DNA from 4 places in the Bordetella flabilis genome. Region 3 is predicted to be linked to each of the others. Evidence: predicted binding sites of a transcription regulator. Region 3 holds the regulator's gene; each other region holds the start of a gene.

Region 1 (4,179 bases), 1.4 Mb from region 3:
CCGTATCGCGGCAGCGCGCCCGCCGCCACGGACCTGATCGGCGGCCAGATCCAGGTGATGTTCGACAACTCCCCCACCACCTATCCGCAGGTCAAGGCTGGGACGATGCGGCCGCTGGGCGTCGCCTCCACGCAGCGGCTGCCCAGCATGCAGGATATCCCCGCCATCGCCGAAACGATTCCGGGGTTCGAATCCGATGCCTGGTTCGGACTGGTGGCCCCGGCCCGGACGCCGGCCGATGTCATCACCAGGTTGAATGCCGCCGTGCGCCAGGTACTGGCAGACCCCGCCGTGATCGCGCGCTTCAAGGAAGTCGGTGTCGATCTGGTCAGCGACACGCCGCAGGAGTTCCAGCGCTTCATCCAGGCTGAAGTGGAGAAGTGGGGCAAGATCATCAAGGCGACGAATCTGAAACTGGGGTAGGCAGGGCCTTGGACCAAGCTGGCTGGAACATGCCGTCGGCCCGCAGGCAGGAACTCAATCGTCGTGCGTTTCGTGTACCGCCGCGGCCCCGCGCTTCCAATAGCTGGATGCCCGGATGCGAGACTTGTCGACGCCGCGTTCCTGCACCATCACCTGCCGCACGGCGCGGGATGCGGCGGACTCGGCCGCGGCCCACACGTATCCTTGGCCTGGCGGCAATTCGACCTCGCGGCATGCCTGTTCCAGCAGGGCAGCATCGCCCGCTTCGGCGCCGTTGCGATGCAGCCAGCGCACGCTGATGCCGTCATGCGCGTCCAGCGGAAGCTGGGCGCTTGCATCGGCGACCTCCAGCAGCGCAATGGCGCGCGTGCCGGGCGGCAATTCTTCGAGCCGGCGCGCGATGGCCGGCAAGGCGGTCTCGTCGCCGACCAATAGATGCCAGTCATAGCCGGTGGGCACCACGAAGGAGCCGCGCGGGCCGCCCACGCCGATGTACTGGCCGGGTTGCGCCTGCGCCGCCCACGTCGAGGCCGGGCCGTCGCCATGCAGGACGAAATCGATATCGAGTTCGTTGGTATCCGCATCGTAGCGACGCGGTGTGTAGTCGCGCGCGGCCGGGCGCGGCACGCCGGGCGGCATCGTGATGCCGTCGGGCCCCGCCGTGGGCAGGACGGGGCGGACCTGCCCCGGACCCGGGAAAAACACCTTGACGTGATCGTCGAACGAGGCCGAGACAAAGCCGCGCAAGTCATCGCCCGTCAGGGTGACCCGCAGCAATTGGGGAGACAGGCGTTGCGTGCGCAGGACTTCGAGCATGCGCATCTTCAATTCATGGCGCACGCGTTGTACGGCAAGATCGGGTCGGGTCATTGATTGTTCTCGATGTCGGCAAGCGCGCGGGCCAGGATGGCGGCGATACGGCGTTGCTCGGTGGGACTGGCGTCGGCACGCTGCATCAGGGCCTGCTTCAGCGCCTGGCGGACCTGGACGTATTCGGGCACCCAGCCGGTGGCCAGGTCTTCGCCTTCGGGACCGGTTTGCAGCGGTTCGCCCGACCAGGCCCGGCGCATCCATTCCATCTTGCGCGAGATGTGCTTGAGCTTGGCGAACAGCAAGGCCAGCCGGTCGCGGTTGGCGTCCAGGTGGGCACGGCCGGCGTCGGACAGGTGATAGCGCTTCTTGCTGCCTTCCAGCTCGACGGTGGCGTAGCCGAGTTCTTCCATATAGGTCAGCGCCGGGTAGACCATGCCGGGGCTGGGTGTATAGAACCCGTTGCTGAGCCCGCCCAGGGCCTTGATCAGCTCGTAGCCGTGGCTGGGATTCTTTTCCAGGATGCCGAGCAGCATCAGTTGCAGGTCGTCCGCGCCGAATTTGCGGCCACGCGTCCAGCCGTGACCGTCGCCCGCGTCGTCGTCCCCTGAATGGCCATGGTGGCCGTGCCCACCGCCCCGGCCGGGACCGGGGCCGGGGCGGCCCATGGCCTCGTGACGCATGCGCGCCGGATGGGCGCCATACGGCCTTGGAAAATGATGCATGAAATGCATGCTGGCTCCTTGTCTGGCTATGTATCGTACGATCTATATCTTAAGATCTATATCGTACGATATACACCAGTGCCTGTAGTGTCAACGGATTTTTTGGCATCCCTTCGCCTCGTGCATGCCATGGCGGGAACCGCCGCATGACCGCCCTGGCCGGCGCGCGAGCAGGGATTCACTTCCAGGGGAACTGCGCTGTGGGGGACCGATTCCCCTGCCTGGAGGAAAGGCCAGCGCGCTTTTTTTACTGTATATTCATACAGCATAAACTCCTCGCCCGGCGCTCACCCGCCGGGCGTTTCCGCCTTATTCCCACCCCATGCCGACGCCCGCCGTCCTGCTGCCCGAGCAAATCCATCCCGCCCTATGGCGGGGGACGCAGCTCGCCCACGCCGCTCGGGCCGTGGTGCCGACCGGCCATGCGGAACTGACGCGTGAACTGCCTGGCGGCGGCTGGCCGTCCGGCGCGCTGAACGAACTCCTGCTGCCCCGGCCTGGCATCGGGGAGATGCGGCTGCTGCAGCCGGCCCTGCGCACGCTGGACGGCCAGGGCAGCATCGTGCTGGTGCAACCTCCCTGCATTCCCCATATCGCCGCCTGGCGCAGTTGGGGTCTGGATCCGGCACGGCTGCTGTGGGTGAACCCCGCACGGCCCGCCGATGCCTTGTGGGCCGCGGAACAGGTCTTGAAGAATGGCAGTTGCGCCGCCCTGCTGTGCTGGCTGCCCCAAGTCCGGCCGGAATCCCTGCGGCGGCTGCACCTGGCCGCGCAAGGCGGGCAGACGCTGTTTTTCTGCCTGCGTCCGGCCCGCGCGGCCGGCCAGGCTTCGCCCGCACCGCTGCGGCTGGCGCTGGCCTCGACCCACGGCGGATTGAAGGTGGACATTGTCAAGCGCCGCGGACCGGTCTGCGGCCATTCCCTTTTCATCGCGCTGGAAACGCCCCGGCCCGCGCGTGTCATCACGACTCCTGCCCATGCAACTCTGGATCGCCGTCTACCTGCCGCGGCTGGCGCTGGACGCCCTGCACCCGCCCTGGCCGCTTGACGCCACGGCCTGCGCGGTGGTCGAGCACGAATGCGTCATGGCCCTGACGCCGGACGCCGCACGCCATGGCATCAAGCCGGGCATGCGCCGCGCCGGCGCCTCGGCCCTGGCGCCGCACGCCATCCTGCTCGATCGCAATGTCGCCGCCGAACAGGCCACGCTGGAAGGCGCCGCCCTGGCCCTGCTGCAATACACGCCAGAAGTCGCCCTGGGTGGACCGGACAGCCTGTTGATGAACGTCGGCGCCAGCCTGCGCGTGTTCGGAGGACCGCGTGCGCTGGCGCGCCGTGTCGACGCCACCCTGCGGGCCTTGCAACTGCAAGCCCGCCTGGGCATGGCCTGCACCGCCGGCGGGGCGTGGCTGCTGGCTAGCCGCCCCGATGCGCCCGTGAGCCGTACCGGCCCCCGCCATGCCCTGGCCTTGCCCCGCCTGGCGCGCCGCCTGGATGCCCTGCCCTGCGCCTTGCTGCCGCAGGCACGGCCTTACCTGGACTGGCTGCACGGCATCGGGTGCCGCCAGCTGGGCATGCTGCGCCGCTTGCCCCGCGCGGGCTTGCAGCGCCGCTGCGGACCCGCGCTGCTGAAGGTGCTGGATGCGGCCTATGGCCACGCGCCGGAAGTCCATGCCTGGGTGGTGGCGCCCTTGCGATTCCAGCGCCGTTTCGAATTGATCGAGCGCATCGAGCATACCGACGCCGTGCTGGCGGTGGCCCGCAAGCTGGTGGAACAAATGAGCGGCTGGCTGATGGCGCGCCAGCGCGCCGTGCCGCGCCTGCGGCTATTGCTGGAACACGAACGCGGCCGCCACGCCTGTGCGCCGACGCCGCTGGAACTGACGCTGGCCGAACCGGCCTGGCAGCCCGCCCACCTGCTGGGCCTGCTGCGCGAACGCCTGGGGCGCATGACATTGCAGGCGCCCGTTGTCGCCGTGGTGCTGGATGCGCCGGACACCGTGCCCCAGCCGGCCGCCAACACCACGCTGTTTCCCGAACCGGGCCAGGCCGTGGTCGAACGCGCCCGCCTGCTGGACCTGCTCACGGCGCGCCTGGGGGCCGACCGGGTGCTGCGCCCCCATCCCGCGGCCGACCATCGGCCTGAAGTGGCCAACCGCTGGACGGGCGTACACGACAAAACCCCTGGCGCCGAACCCATGCCGGAACTGGACCGGCCGTT
Region 2 (4,179 bases), 1.5 Mb from region 3:
GCGCGGCCGCGTCCCATCCGGAAAAGCGTGTCGAGCGTCACGGGCGCGTCGGCCTGCTGAGCGAAGCGGGCAGGAACCGCCCCCAACAATGTGGTCCATTCCAGCACATGGTCATACCAGGCAAAGTCGCCGACCGGGATAAGGTCCAGCCCCGCGTCGGCCTGGACCTGCCAGTGGCGGACGCGCAATTCCCGCCCCGTTGCCTCCAGGTCGTCCACCGTGGATTTGCCGGCCCAATAGGCCTCGACCGCCCGCTTCAGCTCGCGCTGTGCGCCGATACGCGGGAAGCCCAGATTATGAATCGTAGTCATGGAAGTCAGCATTCCGACAAAAGTTGTTCAAGTTGCGCCATTTTGCGCGCCTTGTGGCTTGAGTCAAAATCAATCTCTGCATCGATTCTATGAGCGCGGCTCATATAATCAGCATTCGATCCGATCTACCCCTAAATGCCCATGCTAGAAATCCGCCATTTGGAAACGCTGGCTGCCATCCGGGATGGAGGCAGCCTGCTCGAAGCCGCCGAACGCCTGCACCTGACCCAGTCCGCGCTCTCCCATCAACTGCGCGAGCTGGAAGCGCGGCTCGGCACGCCCTTGTTGAACCGGCGCACGCGGCCCGCCCGCCTGACCACGGCGGGCTTGCGGGTGCTGGAGCTGGCCGACGCGGTATTGCCGCGCCTGCGTGCAACCGAGCGGGAGTTACAACGCCTGGCCGCCGGACGCACTGGGCGGCTTCATCTGGCAATCGAATGCCACTCCTGCTTCCAATGGCTGATGCCGGCGCTGGACGCCTTTCGCGTCCAATGGCCAGAGGTCGCGCTGGATCTCTCCGCCGCATTCTCCTTCGCACCTTTTCCGGCTCTATTGCGGGGCGATCTCGACCTGGTGATTACCTCCGACCCGCAAACCCTGGAGGCGGTGGAATATGTACCGCTCTTCAGCTATGAACTGGTGCTGGCGGTGTCCGAAGGCAACCCCTTGGCCGCCCAGCGCTACGTCAAGCCGGAACAATTGGCGGACCAGACACTGATCACCTATCCGGTGGATCGCCAACGCCTCGATGTATTCACGGCGTTCCTCGACCTGGCTGATGTCGAGCCAGCGGCGGTGCGCAAGGCTGAACTCACGCCCATCATCGCGCAACTGGTGGCGAGCAACCGCGGCGTGGCGGCCCTGCCCAATTGGGCGCTGACGGAGTATCTGGGCCAGGGTTGGCTGAAAGTGTGTCACCTGGGGCCGCAGGGAGTATGGCGGACCTTGTATGCCGCAGTCAGGACGGAGGACGCCGACGCGCCGTTCATCAAGGATTTCCTGACTATCGCGCGCGACGTATGCTTTCGCACGCTGACCGGCATCAAGTCCACGGGATCCCGCGCAGCAGCCATACGCGACCACCAGGCCGCGCCATAGGCTACCGCCGGGAACGCGGAATCGGCACGGGCATTATGGCCGCGGCGCTAATCGTCCCGCTCAGCGCCGAGTACTCGCCGGATTACCTCATGGGCAAAACCGCGCGCGGCCAGGAAGCGCGCCTGCTTGGCATAAGCAGCGCGGTCGACGGGACGATCGCCATAGCGCTTTTGCCATACCGCCATTGCGCGTTCGTATTCCGTTGCGCGCAGCGTTTCTTTCAATTGTCCGATCTGCGCTTCATCGACGCCGTGCTGGCGCAGCTCCTGCACAATGCGGGCCGCCCCCTGGCGTTCGGCGCGGCGGTGGACCAGGCTTTCCGCAAAACGCTCCGTGGAAAGCCAACCTTCGCGCTCCAGGTCGTCCAGCAGCGCATCGAGGGCGCCGTGGTCGTCCGTATGAGCGGCCAGCTTGCGGGCCAGTTCGGCGCGCGCATATTCCCGACGCGATAAAAAGCCGACGGCGCGGGCCTTCAAGGAGGGGCCGCGCCGCACCGGTACCGCAGGGTTATCCTCCGCGTCCGTATCCTGCCGCACCGGCCACCGCCCGCCGCGGGCGCGGGGATTCGATGGGCCGGATGGGCCACGGCCGTCCGTCATGCGTCAGCCCTCGTCGACCTCGCTCGCGGCGAAGGTGTTGGCGCGGCTGACGATACCCTGGTTCTCGCGGACACGGTTTTCGATTTCGAAAGCCATTTCCTTGTGTTCCTTCAGGTATTCACGCACGTTGTCCTTGCCCTGGCCGATGCGCTCGCCGTTATAGCTGTACCAGGCACCGGACTTGTCCACGATACCGGCTTGCACGCCCAGGTCGATGATTTCGCCTTCGCGCGAAATACCGCTGCCGTACATGATGTCGAATTCGGCCTGCTTGAAGGGCGGGGAGACCTTATTCTTGACGACCTTGACGCGGGTTTCGTTGCCGACGACTTCCTCGCCTTTCTTGATCGAGCCGATACGGCGGATATCCAGCCGGACGGAAGAATAGAACTTCAGCGCATTGCCGCCGGTGGTGGTTTCGGGGTTGCCGAACATGACGCCGATCTTCATGCGGATCTGGTTGATGAAGATGACCATGCAGTTGGTGCGCTTGATGGTGGCGGTCAGTTTGCGCAGCGCCTGGCTCATCAGGCGGGCCTGCAGGCCAGGCAGCGAATCGCCCATTTCACCTTCGATTTCAGCCTTGGGCACCAGCGCCGCGACCGAGTCGATGACGATCAGGTCCACCGAACCGGAACGCACCAGCGCGTCGGTGATTTCCAGCGCCTGTTCGCCGGTGTCCGGCTGCGAAATGAGCAGGTCGGTCAGGTTGACGCCAAGCTTGGAGGCGTACTGCACGTCAAGCGCATGTTCAGCGTCGATGAACGCGCAGGTGCCGCCGATTTTCTGCATTTCCGCGATGACCTGCAGGGTCAGCGTGGTCTTGCCGGAGGATTCCGGTCCGTAGATTTCGATGACGCGGCCGCGCGGCAGGCCGCCGACGCCCAGCGCGATATCCAGGCCCAGCGACCCGGTGGAGACCACCTGGATGTCGTGTTCGACCTCGTTATCGCCATATCGCATGATCGAGCCCTTGCCGAACTGCTTTTCGATTTGCGATAGCGCCGCAGCCAGGGCCTTGGCTTTTTCCGAGGCGGCTGCCTTGCTGGTTTTGTCGTCCATGAAATGTCCTGTCTAGCGATTGCATGGCCGGCCATGCCGGACATGAAATGAGTTCTTCGGGTCTACGAGAAGTCCAACCTTGCGTCCGGGCGGGCTGCCGGAGCGCTTTCCCGGTTGGATTCCTTCCGGCCGATTATGGCATTGGATTGTACTGTATAAAAAAACAGTATGACAAGATCTTCCGCGTTATCCCGTGTGGGCAAGTCCCCACCGGCGTGCCAGAATCGCCGCAACAGAACGAGACAAATCCGGCCGACAGCGGGCCATACGCCCAGGGACGGCCAATGTGCCGCCCGCTTTGCTCCCAAACCATAACGATTCACGAGAGCCTGGTCCCATGCGCATCCTGATTGCCGAAGACGACAGCATTCTGGCCGATGGCCTGTCCCGCTCGCTGCGCCACAACGGCTATGCCGTGGATGCCGTGCGCGACGGCATGTCCGCCGACCTGGCGCTGACCGCGCAGGCGTTCGACCTGCTGATTCTGGACCTGGGCCTGCCGCAGTTGGCGGGGCTGGAAGTGCTGCGCCGGCTGCGATCGCGCAACGCGCGTTTGCCCGTGCTCATTCTAACCGCCGCCGATAGTATCGAGCAGCGGGTCAAGGGACTGGACCTGGGCGCGGACGACTATATGGCCAAGCCCTTCGCGCTTTCCGAACTGGAAGCACGCGTGCGAGCCCTGACGCGGCGCGGGGCGGGCGGCGGCGCCAGCCTGATCCGCCATGGCCACCTGGTGTTCGACCAGGTCGGCCGCGTAGCGTCCATGGACGACCAGCCGCTGGACTTGTCCGCACGCGAGATCAGCCTGCTCGAAATACTGCTGATGCGCAGCGGCCGCATGGTCAGCAAGGATCAACTGGTGGACCACCTCTGCGAATGGGGCGAGGAAGTCAGTACTAATGCCATCGAAGTCTACGTCCATCGGCTGCGCAAGAAGCTGGAGCCGACCGGAGTCAAGATCATGACGGTGCGGGGTTTGGGCTATTGCCTGGAACGGGACCATGGCACCAGTGAGCTGGCGAGCTGAGCGGCCCCGCGTATCGCCGCTGAATCGGGAGGCACTGGATATCCTGCGCAGCGGCGCGAAAGGGCCGACTTTCGCCCCGCCA
Region 3 (4,179 bases):
AAACCGTACTGGACCAAGGTTTCCTTGCGCGAACGATCACCCCGGTACATGCCGCTGAGCTGTCCGATCGTGACATGGCTCTCGTCGATGAACATCAACGCGTCGGCAGGCAGGTAATCGATCAATGTCGGCGGTGGCTCTCCCGGGGCCGCGCCAGACAGGTGGCGCGAGTAGTTTTCGATCCCTTTGCAGAACCCCAACTCCTGGAGCATCTCAAGGTCAAAACGGGTGCGCTGCTCCAGCCGCTGGGCTTCCACCAGCTTGCCTTCCGCGATGAACAGCTTGACCCGTTCCCGCAGTTCTTCCTTGATCGTTTCGATGGCGCGCAGCACGGTATCGCGCGGCGTAACGTAATGGGAGCCGGGATACACCGTGAAGCGCGGCACCTTGTGGCGCACCCGGCCCGTCAGCGGATCGAACAATTCGAGGGTTTCCACCTCGTCGTCGAACAGGGTCAGGCGCAATGCCAGCTCCGCGCTTTCCGCAGGAAAAATGTCGATGGTTTCGCCACGCACGCGAAACACGCCGCGGGTGAATTCCGCATCGTTGCGCGTGTATTGCATCGCCACCAGGCGCGCGAGGATTTCGCGGCGGGAGATGCGATCGCCCGCGCGCAGGATCAGCACCATGGCGTGATAGTCGCCGGGATTGCCGATACCGTAGATGCACGACACGGTGCCCACGATGACCGTGTCGCGACGCTCCAGCAGGCTTTTGGTGGCCGACAGCCGCATCTGTTCGATGTGCTCGTTGATCGACGAGTCCTTTTCGATGAAAAGGTCGCGCGTCGGCACATAGGCTTCGGGCTGGTAATAGTCGTAATAGGAAACGAAGTACTCGACGGCGTTCTTCGGGAAGAACTCGCGCATCTCCGCGTAAAGCTGGGCAGCGAGCGTCTTGTTGGGGGCCAGGACCAGCGCCGGGCGGCCCAGCCGCGCAATGACGTTGGCCATGGTGTACGTCTTGCCGGACCCTGTCACGCCCAGCAGTGTCTGGTACATCAGCCCATCGCGCACGCCATCCACCAGCGCGCCGATCGCGGCGGGCTGATCCCCGGCCGGTGGGTAAGGCTGGTAAAGCTGGAATGGGCTATCGGGAAACTCGACGAATCCAGGTGAGGTCATGCTAGACTGTCTCAGGGTAAACCCCCCATTATCCGCCGCATAAACGGCTGCGTCCACCCATCCCTTTCTCCGATCCGATGAGCACCCTCTTCCAGAACGTCGAGTTGGCCCCGCGCGACCCTATCCTCGGGCTGAATGACCAGTACAACGCCGATACCCGCCCGGGCAAGGTCAACCTGGGCGTGGGGGTGTACTACGACGACAACGGGCGCATTCCGCTCCTGGCCGCGGTCCGCAAGGCCGAAGTGGCTCGTATCGAGGCAGCTGCCGCGCGCGGCTATCTGCCCATCGAAGGAATTGCCGGTTACAACAAGGGTGCGCAGGCGTTGCTGCTGGGCGCGGATTCCCCCCTGACCGCGGCGGGACGCGTGCTGACCGCGCAGGCCCTGGGCGGCACCGGCGCGCTGAAGATCGGTGCCGATTTCCTGCGCCAGCTGCTGCCCCAGGCCAAGGCCTACATCAGCGACCCCAGTTGGGAGAACCACCGGGCGCTGTTCGAGCGAGCCGGCTTCCAGGTCGAGACCTACCCCTATTACGACGCCGCCACGCATGGCCTGAATTTCGACGGCATGCTGGCCAGCCTCAAGTCCATGCCGGCCAACAGCGTCGTGGTGCTGCACGCGTGCTGCCACAACCCGACGGGCGTCGACCCGACGCCGGAGCAATGGAAGCAGATCGCCAATGTCGTCAAGGAACGCGGCCTGGTGCCTTTCCTGGACATCGCGTACCAGGGCTTCGGTGCAGGGTTGCACGAAGATGCGGCCGTCGTACGCCTGTTCGCCGACATGGACATGACGATCTTCGTCAGCTCCTCTTTCTCCAAGTCGTTCTCGCTGTATGGGGAACGTGTCGGCGCGCTGACCATCATCGCAGGCAGCAAGGACGAATCCGCACGAGTACTCAGCCAGCTCAAGCGCGTGATTCGCACCAACTATTCCAACCCGCCCACGCACGGTGGCACGGTCGTGTCGACGGTGCTGAATACGCCGGAGCTCTTCGCGCTATGGGAACAGGAGTTGACCGGCATGCGCGACCGCATCCGCCTGATGCGGCGTGACCTCGTCGAGAAGATCAAGCAGCACGGCGCGCAACAAGACTTCAGCTTCGTGTTGGCGCAGCGTGGCATGTTCTCCTATTCGGGGCTGACCTCCGCCCAGGTGGACCGCCTGCGCGATGAACACGCCATCTACGCGATTTCCAGCGGCCGCATCTGCGTGGCCGCGCTCAACAGCCAGAACATCGACGCAGTGGCCAAAGGCATTGCGGCGGTACTGAAATGAGCAGCAATAAGCCGACGGAGTAAAGCCGCCCGAAGGCGCTGCCTGCAGCGCCTTTGCGCATCAACGGGGCCGCGGTGCCCCGTTTTTTTATGGTGGAATCCTCGCGTCGTCGACACGATGATGGCATTTCAACGCCTACGAGCGCTGCGGCCCCTTGCCTTTTGCCCGTACGTCCCCCAAAATTGCGACCTGTATATCCATACAGGATGCATCGGAAGGCGCCATGGCCAGCAAACTCACCGAACGCCAGCAGCAAATCCTCGACCTCATCCGCCAGGCAGTGGCAAGCACGGGCTTTCCTCCCACACGCGCCGAGATCGCACAGACCCTGGGCTTCCGTTCGCCCAATGCGGCGGAAGACCATCTCAAGGCCTTGGCCCGCAAGGGCGCGATCGAACTTACCGCAGGCGCGTCCCGCGGCATACGCCTGAAGGACGCCAGCAAGCAGCCGTCGCAGGCCATGTTGCCCATGCCGTCGATTGCCCAGTTGGTGCTGCCGCTGGTGGGCCGGGTCGCCGCGGGCAGCCCTATCCTCGCGGCTGAACATGTCGAACGCGATGTTGGCGTAGACCCGGCCCTTTTCGCTCAGCGTCCAGACTACCTCCTCAAGGTACGCGGCATGAGCATGCGGGACGTAGGCATCCTGGATGGCGACCTGCTGGCCGTCAAGAAGGCAAGCGATGCACGTGACGGGCAGATTGTCGTCGCGCGGATCGATGAAGACGTCACCGTCAAGCGGCTGCACCGCGTTGGCGGACGCATAGAGCTACTGGCGGAGAACCCGGATTTCGAACCCATTGTCGTGCAGCCCGGCCAGGAATTCGCGCTGGAAGGAATAGCGGTGGGCCTCATCCGGACACAGGCACTGCACTAGGCGGATCGGCAAAGGGCCAGGCCACAGGCTACGGGGCGACCCGCAAGCGGGGCGATGGCGGCCAGGTCACCCAGACAAAAGGGCCTGGAAGCTCACGCTTCCAGGCCCTGACTTTAACGGCGACAGGACGGCTCAGTGCTTGGTGATCGGGTCCACAGCCTCGGGCGCCGCGGCGGGCGCGACCATGGGCTTGTCCTTGGCCTCTTCCTCGGATATCGGATCCGGCATGCGTTCCAGGGCCCGTTCCAGCACCTTGTCGATCCAGCGAACCGGGACGACTTCAAGCTGGTTCTTCACGTTGTCCGGGATCTCGGCCAAGTCCTTGACATTCTCTTCCGGGATCAGGACGGTCTTGATGCCGCCGCGGTGTGCCGCGAGCAGCTTTTCCTTCAGACCTCCAATCGCCAGGACTTCACCACGCAGCGTGATTTCCCCCGTCATGGCAACGTCCGCGCGCACCGGGATGCCCGACAGCGCGGAAACCATCGCGGTCGTAATCGCGATACCTGCGGACGGCCCGTCCTTCGGTGTGGCGCCTTCCGGAACGTGGACGTGCATGTCCCGCTTTTCGAATACGCTGTCCGCGAATCCCAGCCGCCGCGCACGCGAGCGCACGACCGTACGAGCCGCTTCCACCGATTCCTTCATCACGTCGCCCAGAGAGCCGGTGCGCTGAATGGCGCCCTTGCCAGGCATATCCGCCACTTCGATCGTCAGGAATTCGCCACCCACTTCCGTCCACGCCAGACCATTCACCTGCCCGACCTGGTTTTCCTTTTCCGCCATACCAAAGTTGTAGCGGCGGACACCCAGGTAGTCGCTCAGGTTTTCGGAGGTGACTTCGATGGTCTTGCCAGCCGCCTGCGCAGCCTTGCCCTCACCCTGGGCATCGCGCTCGATG
Region 4 (4,179 bases), 1.9 Mb from region 3:
CGTGGTGTATTCATAGGTGAAGCGACTGGACGATGCGTCGCCGCCGCCTCCCCATGTGCGCGCGTTGCGCCCGTGCAGGCGTACGATCGCGAGGTCGGGGCGGGTGGTCTCCCACACCGCCGGAACGGTGTTCTCGAAACCCTGCGGGGCGTCCACGACGGTATGGATGGCACGAAGTTCGCGCAGGAACTCCAGCGTCCCAGCCGCCCGCGCCGGTTCGAACCAGCTGCGATGCCGGAGTTCCACCGAGGCGACATGGTCCTCCAACTGCGCGACGCAGTCCGCCACCCGCGCCTGGCCGCGGGGGTCCGCGCGTATCCAGGGCGGGAACTGGAAATGCACGGCGCCCAGTTTGCCGGCCATGCGTAGCGGCTCCATCGCGAAGATGAAGCGCCGCCACGCCTCTTGCCGGATATCGCGTGGCACCTGGTCGATAAAGACGGCGTCGCCCGCGCTGTCCGGCAGTTCGCGCCGCAGATCCGCGTCCAGGGCCGACAGCGGCGTCTGATGTCCCGTGAACAGGCGGAACGCCTTGATATTGAAGACGAAGCCGGGCGGGGTTCGCGTGGCCCAGGCTTGCGCGTTGAACGCCGAGGGCAGGGCGTAGAAGCTGGAGTCGACCTCGGCGATGGGAAAGCGCGACGCGTAATGCCGCAGCCGCGCTTCGGGCGTCACGGCGTCAGCGGGGTAGAAGCGACCGCAGGCAAGCAGGGTTCTGTCGGTCCACGAGGCGGTGCCAACGAGTATGGACATAGCCGCTACGATAGCCGAAGCCCCCGATGCGCGGTACGTCGCGTCCAGTGCGCGGGCTTTACTGCATGGGGTGGCGCCGCTGTGGCGCGGGGCCGCCATGGCGCGCTTGAAGCAGTATGGGCGCCACGGCGGGAACGACGTTCAGGTCAGGCGTTGTCGCGATAGCGGTTGCGCAGATCGCGGATCTGGTCGTGGTTGCGAAGCACCCCTTCGTATTGCTTCTGGACCAGGGCGCGGATGTCTTCGGGCAGGGGTTCGCGCAGGGCTTCCGTGTAGTCATGCTTGGCGACGTCCTCGCCGCGCTCGCATTCCTCCAGGATCGATGCGTCCGATCGGCCCGTCACCGCGGACTTCAGGTGCACCCAGCCCCGGTGTACCGCGCCTGCGACGCTGCCGCCCGTTTCCGGCTTGCCCCCCAGCCGGGTGACTACGGCTTGCAATTCCGCTGCGCCGGCAGCGCAGTCGTTGGCCCGGTTCTGGAACAGCCCGCGCAATTCCGGATTCTTCGTGTCCTCGGCAGCCGCGAGAAAGCCTTTTTCCCCGTTCTTGCTGGTTTCGACCAGGTCATTCAGTAGTTTGACGATACGGTCCGCCATGGAATTCTCCTTTATGGGTTGAACAAGCACGCCGCCCCACATGGCGCGTGTCGCAATGCACAGCAAGCGACATACCTATGGCCGGTTGCGGCGCGCGACCCGGCGGCGGCCGTTGAACTGAGGTTTTATCCAGTATCATTGCCGGGCCGAGGCTCCTGCAGCTCATCCGCTCCCAACCTGGAAACAGCGTCACCCTGGCGCCTTCGCGCGGGCGACCGGTCGGTCCGAAGGCAGTTGGCCAGGGCGATCCCTTCATCCCGTCATTTTCCATAGCCGCTCGTCATGTCCCAGCCCTCCGCCGTCTCCGGCGCCGATGCACCCGATCCCCTGGCCGACCTCAATCCGCGCCAGCGCGAGGCCGCCGACTACGGGGTGCGCGCGGCCGAAGCCGGGCCACTGCTGGTCATCGCCGGCGCGGGCTCGGGCAAGACCAGCACGCTGGCGCACCGGGTGGCGAACCTGATACTGAACGGAGCGGATCCACAGCGCATGCTGCTGCTGACCTTCTCGCGCCGCGCGGCCATCGAAATGGAGCGGCGTGTGGGGGGCGTATTGCAGAAAGTGCTGCGCATGCGGGCGGGACAGGTGCCGCCCGCCCTGCCATGGGCAGGGACTTTCCATGCCATCGGCGCCAAGCTGCTGCGCGAATGCGCCACCCGTATCGGGCTGTCCGAATCCTTCACCATCCACGACCGTGGCGATTCCGAAGACCTGATGGGAATGCTGCGCCATGAACTCGGCTTGTCCTCGACGGAGTCGCGGTTTCCCTTGAAAGGGACCTGCCTTTCGATCTACTCGCGCGTCGTGAACAGCCAGTCACCGCTCGATGAGCTCTTGCACGAGGTGTTCCCTTGGTGCGCCCAATGGGAAGCCGAGCTCAAGCGCCTGTTCCGCGCGTATGTCGAGGCCAAGCAGGCGCAGCAGGTGCTGGACTACGACGACCTGCTGCTTTATTGGTCAGAGATGATGACGCACGACGCCATCGCGCAGGATGTGGGCGGGCGATTCGACCATGTGATGGTGGACGAGTACCAGGATACTAACCGGCTGCAGGCGGCCATTTTGTTGGCCATGAAGCCGGATGGCCGGGGCTTGACCGTGGTGGGCGATGACGCGCAGGCGATCTATTCGTTCCGCGCCGCGACGGTGCGCAATATCCTGGATTTCCCCGGCCAGTTCGCCGCGCCCGCCAAGGTCGTGACGCTGGAGCGCAATTACCGCTCGACGCAGCCCATCCTGGACGCCTCGAACGCCGTGATCGCGCTGGCGCGCGAACGCCACGCCAAGCAACTGTGGACGGAACGCAAGTCTTCGAACAAGCCCAAGCTGGTCACCGTCAGCGACGAGGCCGGCCAGGCCCGCTGGGTGGCCGACCAGGTACTGGCGCAGCGTGAGGCAGGCGCCACCTTGAAATCCCAGGCGGTGCTATTCCGCGCATCCGGGCACAGCGCGGCCGTCGAGCTGGAGCTGACCCGGCGCAACATCCCGTTTGTGAAATTCGGCGGCCTGCGTTTCCTGGAAGCGGCCCACGTCAAGGACTTGATGGCGCTGCTGCGCTGGGCGCAGAACCCGCGCAGCCGCATGTCGGGATTTCGTGTCGCGCAACTCGTGCCGGGTGTGGGTCCCGCCACCGCGGCGCGCCTGCTGGATGCGATGGACGCGGCCACGGACCCCGCGGCCGCCCTGGCCGCCTTCAAGCCGGGAAGCGCCGCCCGCGAGGACTGGCAGGGCTTTGCCCAGGCCTACCGCGACCTGTCGGTCCCAGGGCTGACTTGGCCGGCGGACCTCGATATCGCGCTGCGTTGGTATGCGCCGCACCTGGAACGACTGTACGAGGACGCCAGGGTGCGCAAGGCGGACCTGGATCAACTGGCCCGTATCGCGGCCGGCTATGCGTCGCGCGAACGTTTCCTGACCGAGCTCACCCTTGATCCGCCGGACGCCACCAGCGCCGAATCGGGCCCGCCGCTGCGCGACGAGGACTATATGATCCTGTCCACCATACATTCGGCCAAGGGGCAGGAGTGGAAGTCGGTGTACGTGCTGAATGTGGTGGACGGCTGTATTCCCTCGGACATGGCCACGGGGTCGAGCGAGGAAATCGAAGAGGAACGGCGCCTGCTGTACGTCGCCATGACGCGCGCCAAGGAAGACCTGCACCTGATCGTGCCGCAACGGTTCTACGTGCACCAGCAGACCGGCATGGGCGACCGGCACGTCTACGGCTCGCGCACCCGTTTCATTCCGGACGAAATGTCGCCGCTATTCGAGCCCTTGCCCAAGGCGCCGGACTTGCCGCCGCTGCGCAGCGCCGCGGCGGCGCCGGTGGCCCAGGTGGATGTCGGCGCCCGTCTGCGCAAGCTGTTCTAGTGCCGGGGCGCCGGCCGGGCGGGACGCGGCCGCCAGGCCGGTGCCGTCAAGGCCCTGTATCAGTTCTTCTTGGCTCCGCCCTTGTCCTGGCTGGACTTCCAGTCGACGTCATCCTTGGATGTGCGGACCTTCTGCTCGGCCTTTTCCGCGACGCCTGGGGAAATCGGGTCGCTGGCGGGAAACGTTTCCTCCACGGCCTCGTCCAGCGCTTCCTGGTAAGTGCGCACATCGTCAGTCTTCTTCTGGTCTGCCGAATCCTTGCTGCTGCCTTTCTTGGTGTCTTGTGTCATGACATGCTCCTGGCTGTCGCGGCGGGATCGCCCGCATTTGCCGCCGCGAATTTCCTGGGGATGGGAGAGGAGGGAACTGTGCCTTCCGTATGCACATCAGCAACCGCCGTGCCGTCCCGCGCCGGTTCGATGGGCTGCATGGGCAGCTTCAACGCCGCCATGAGGGCACG

What was found. The regulator LexA, encoded in region 3, represses DNA repair genes until DNA is damaged. The targets are predictions, from matches to a motif close to ACTGTATNNNNATACAGT.
Region 1: a site for LexA is predicted at 2,208-2,225, ahead of imuA (translesion DNA synthesis-associated protein ImuA). Genes of this name have one in related genera too.
Region 2: a site for LexA is predicted at 3,221-3,238, ahead of recA (recombinase RecA). Genes of this name have one in related genera too.
Region 4: a site for LexA is predicted at 1,466-1,483, ahead of BAU07_RS18500 (ATP-dependent helicase). Genes of this name have one in related genera too.

The regions. Positions count from the first base shown of each region.
Region 1 covers NZ_CP016172.1:3,722,379-3,726,557, forward strand. The annotation lists gene BAU07_RS16325 (Bug family tripartite tricarboxylate transporter substrate binding protein) at 1-423, shown strand, start outside; gene BAU07_RS16330 (siderophore-interacting protein) at 478-1,293, opposite strand; gene BAU07_RS16335 (PadR family transcriptional regulator) at 1,290-1,916, opposite strand; gene imuA (translesion DNA synthesis-associated protein ImuA) at 2,281-3,006, shown strand; gene BAU07_RS16345 (Y-family DNA polymerase) at 2,936-4,179, shown strand, end outside.
Region 2 covers NZ_CP016172.1:3,866,356-3,870,534, forward strand. The annotation lists gene metE (5-methyltetrahydropteroyltriglutamate--homocysteine S-methyltransferase) at 1-311, opposite strand, end outside; gene BAU07_RS17015 (LysR family transcriptional regulator) at 453-1,409, shown strand; gene recX (recombination regulator RecX) at 1,457-2,008, opposite strand; gene recA (recombinase RecA) at 2,012-3,070, opposite strand; gene BAU07_RS17030 (response regulator) at 3,408-4,097, shown strand.
Region 3 covers NZ_CP016172.1:2,319,491-2,323,669, reverse strand. The annotation lists gene uvrB (excinuclease ABC subunit UvrB) at 1-1,124, opposite strand, end outside; gene BAU07_RS10120 (amino acid aminotransferase) at 1,202-2,404, shown strand; gene lexA (transcriptional repressor LexA) at 2,628-3,278, shown strand; gene lon (endopeptidase La) at 3,411-4,179, opposite strand, start outside.
Region 4 covers NZ_CP016172.1:4,196,632-4,200,810, reverse strand. The annotation lists gene BAU07_RS18510 (DUF72 domain-containing protein) at 1-753, opposite strand, end outside; gene BAU07_RS18505 (PA2169 family four-helix-bundle protein) at 900-1,349, opposite strand; gene BAU07_RS18500 (ATP-dependent helicase) at 1,632-3,719, shown strand; gene BAU07_RS18495 (hypothetical protein) at 3,779-4,009, opposite strand; gene BAU07_RS18490 (DUF72 domain-containing protein) at 4,006-4,179, opposite strand, start outside.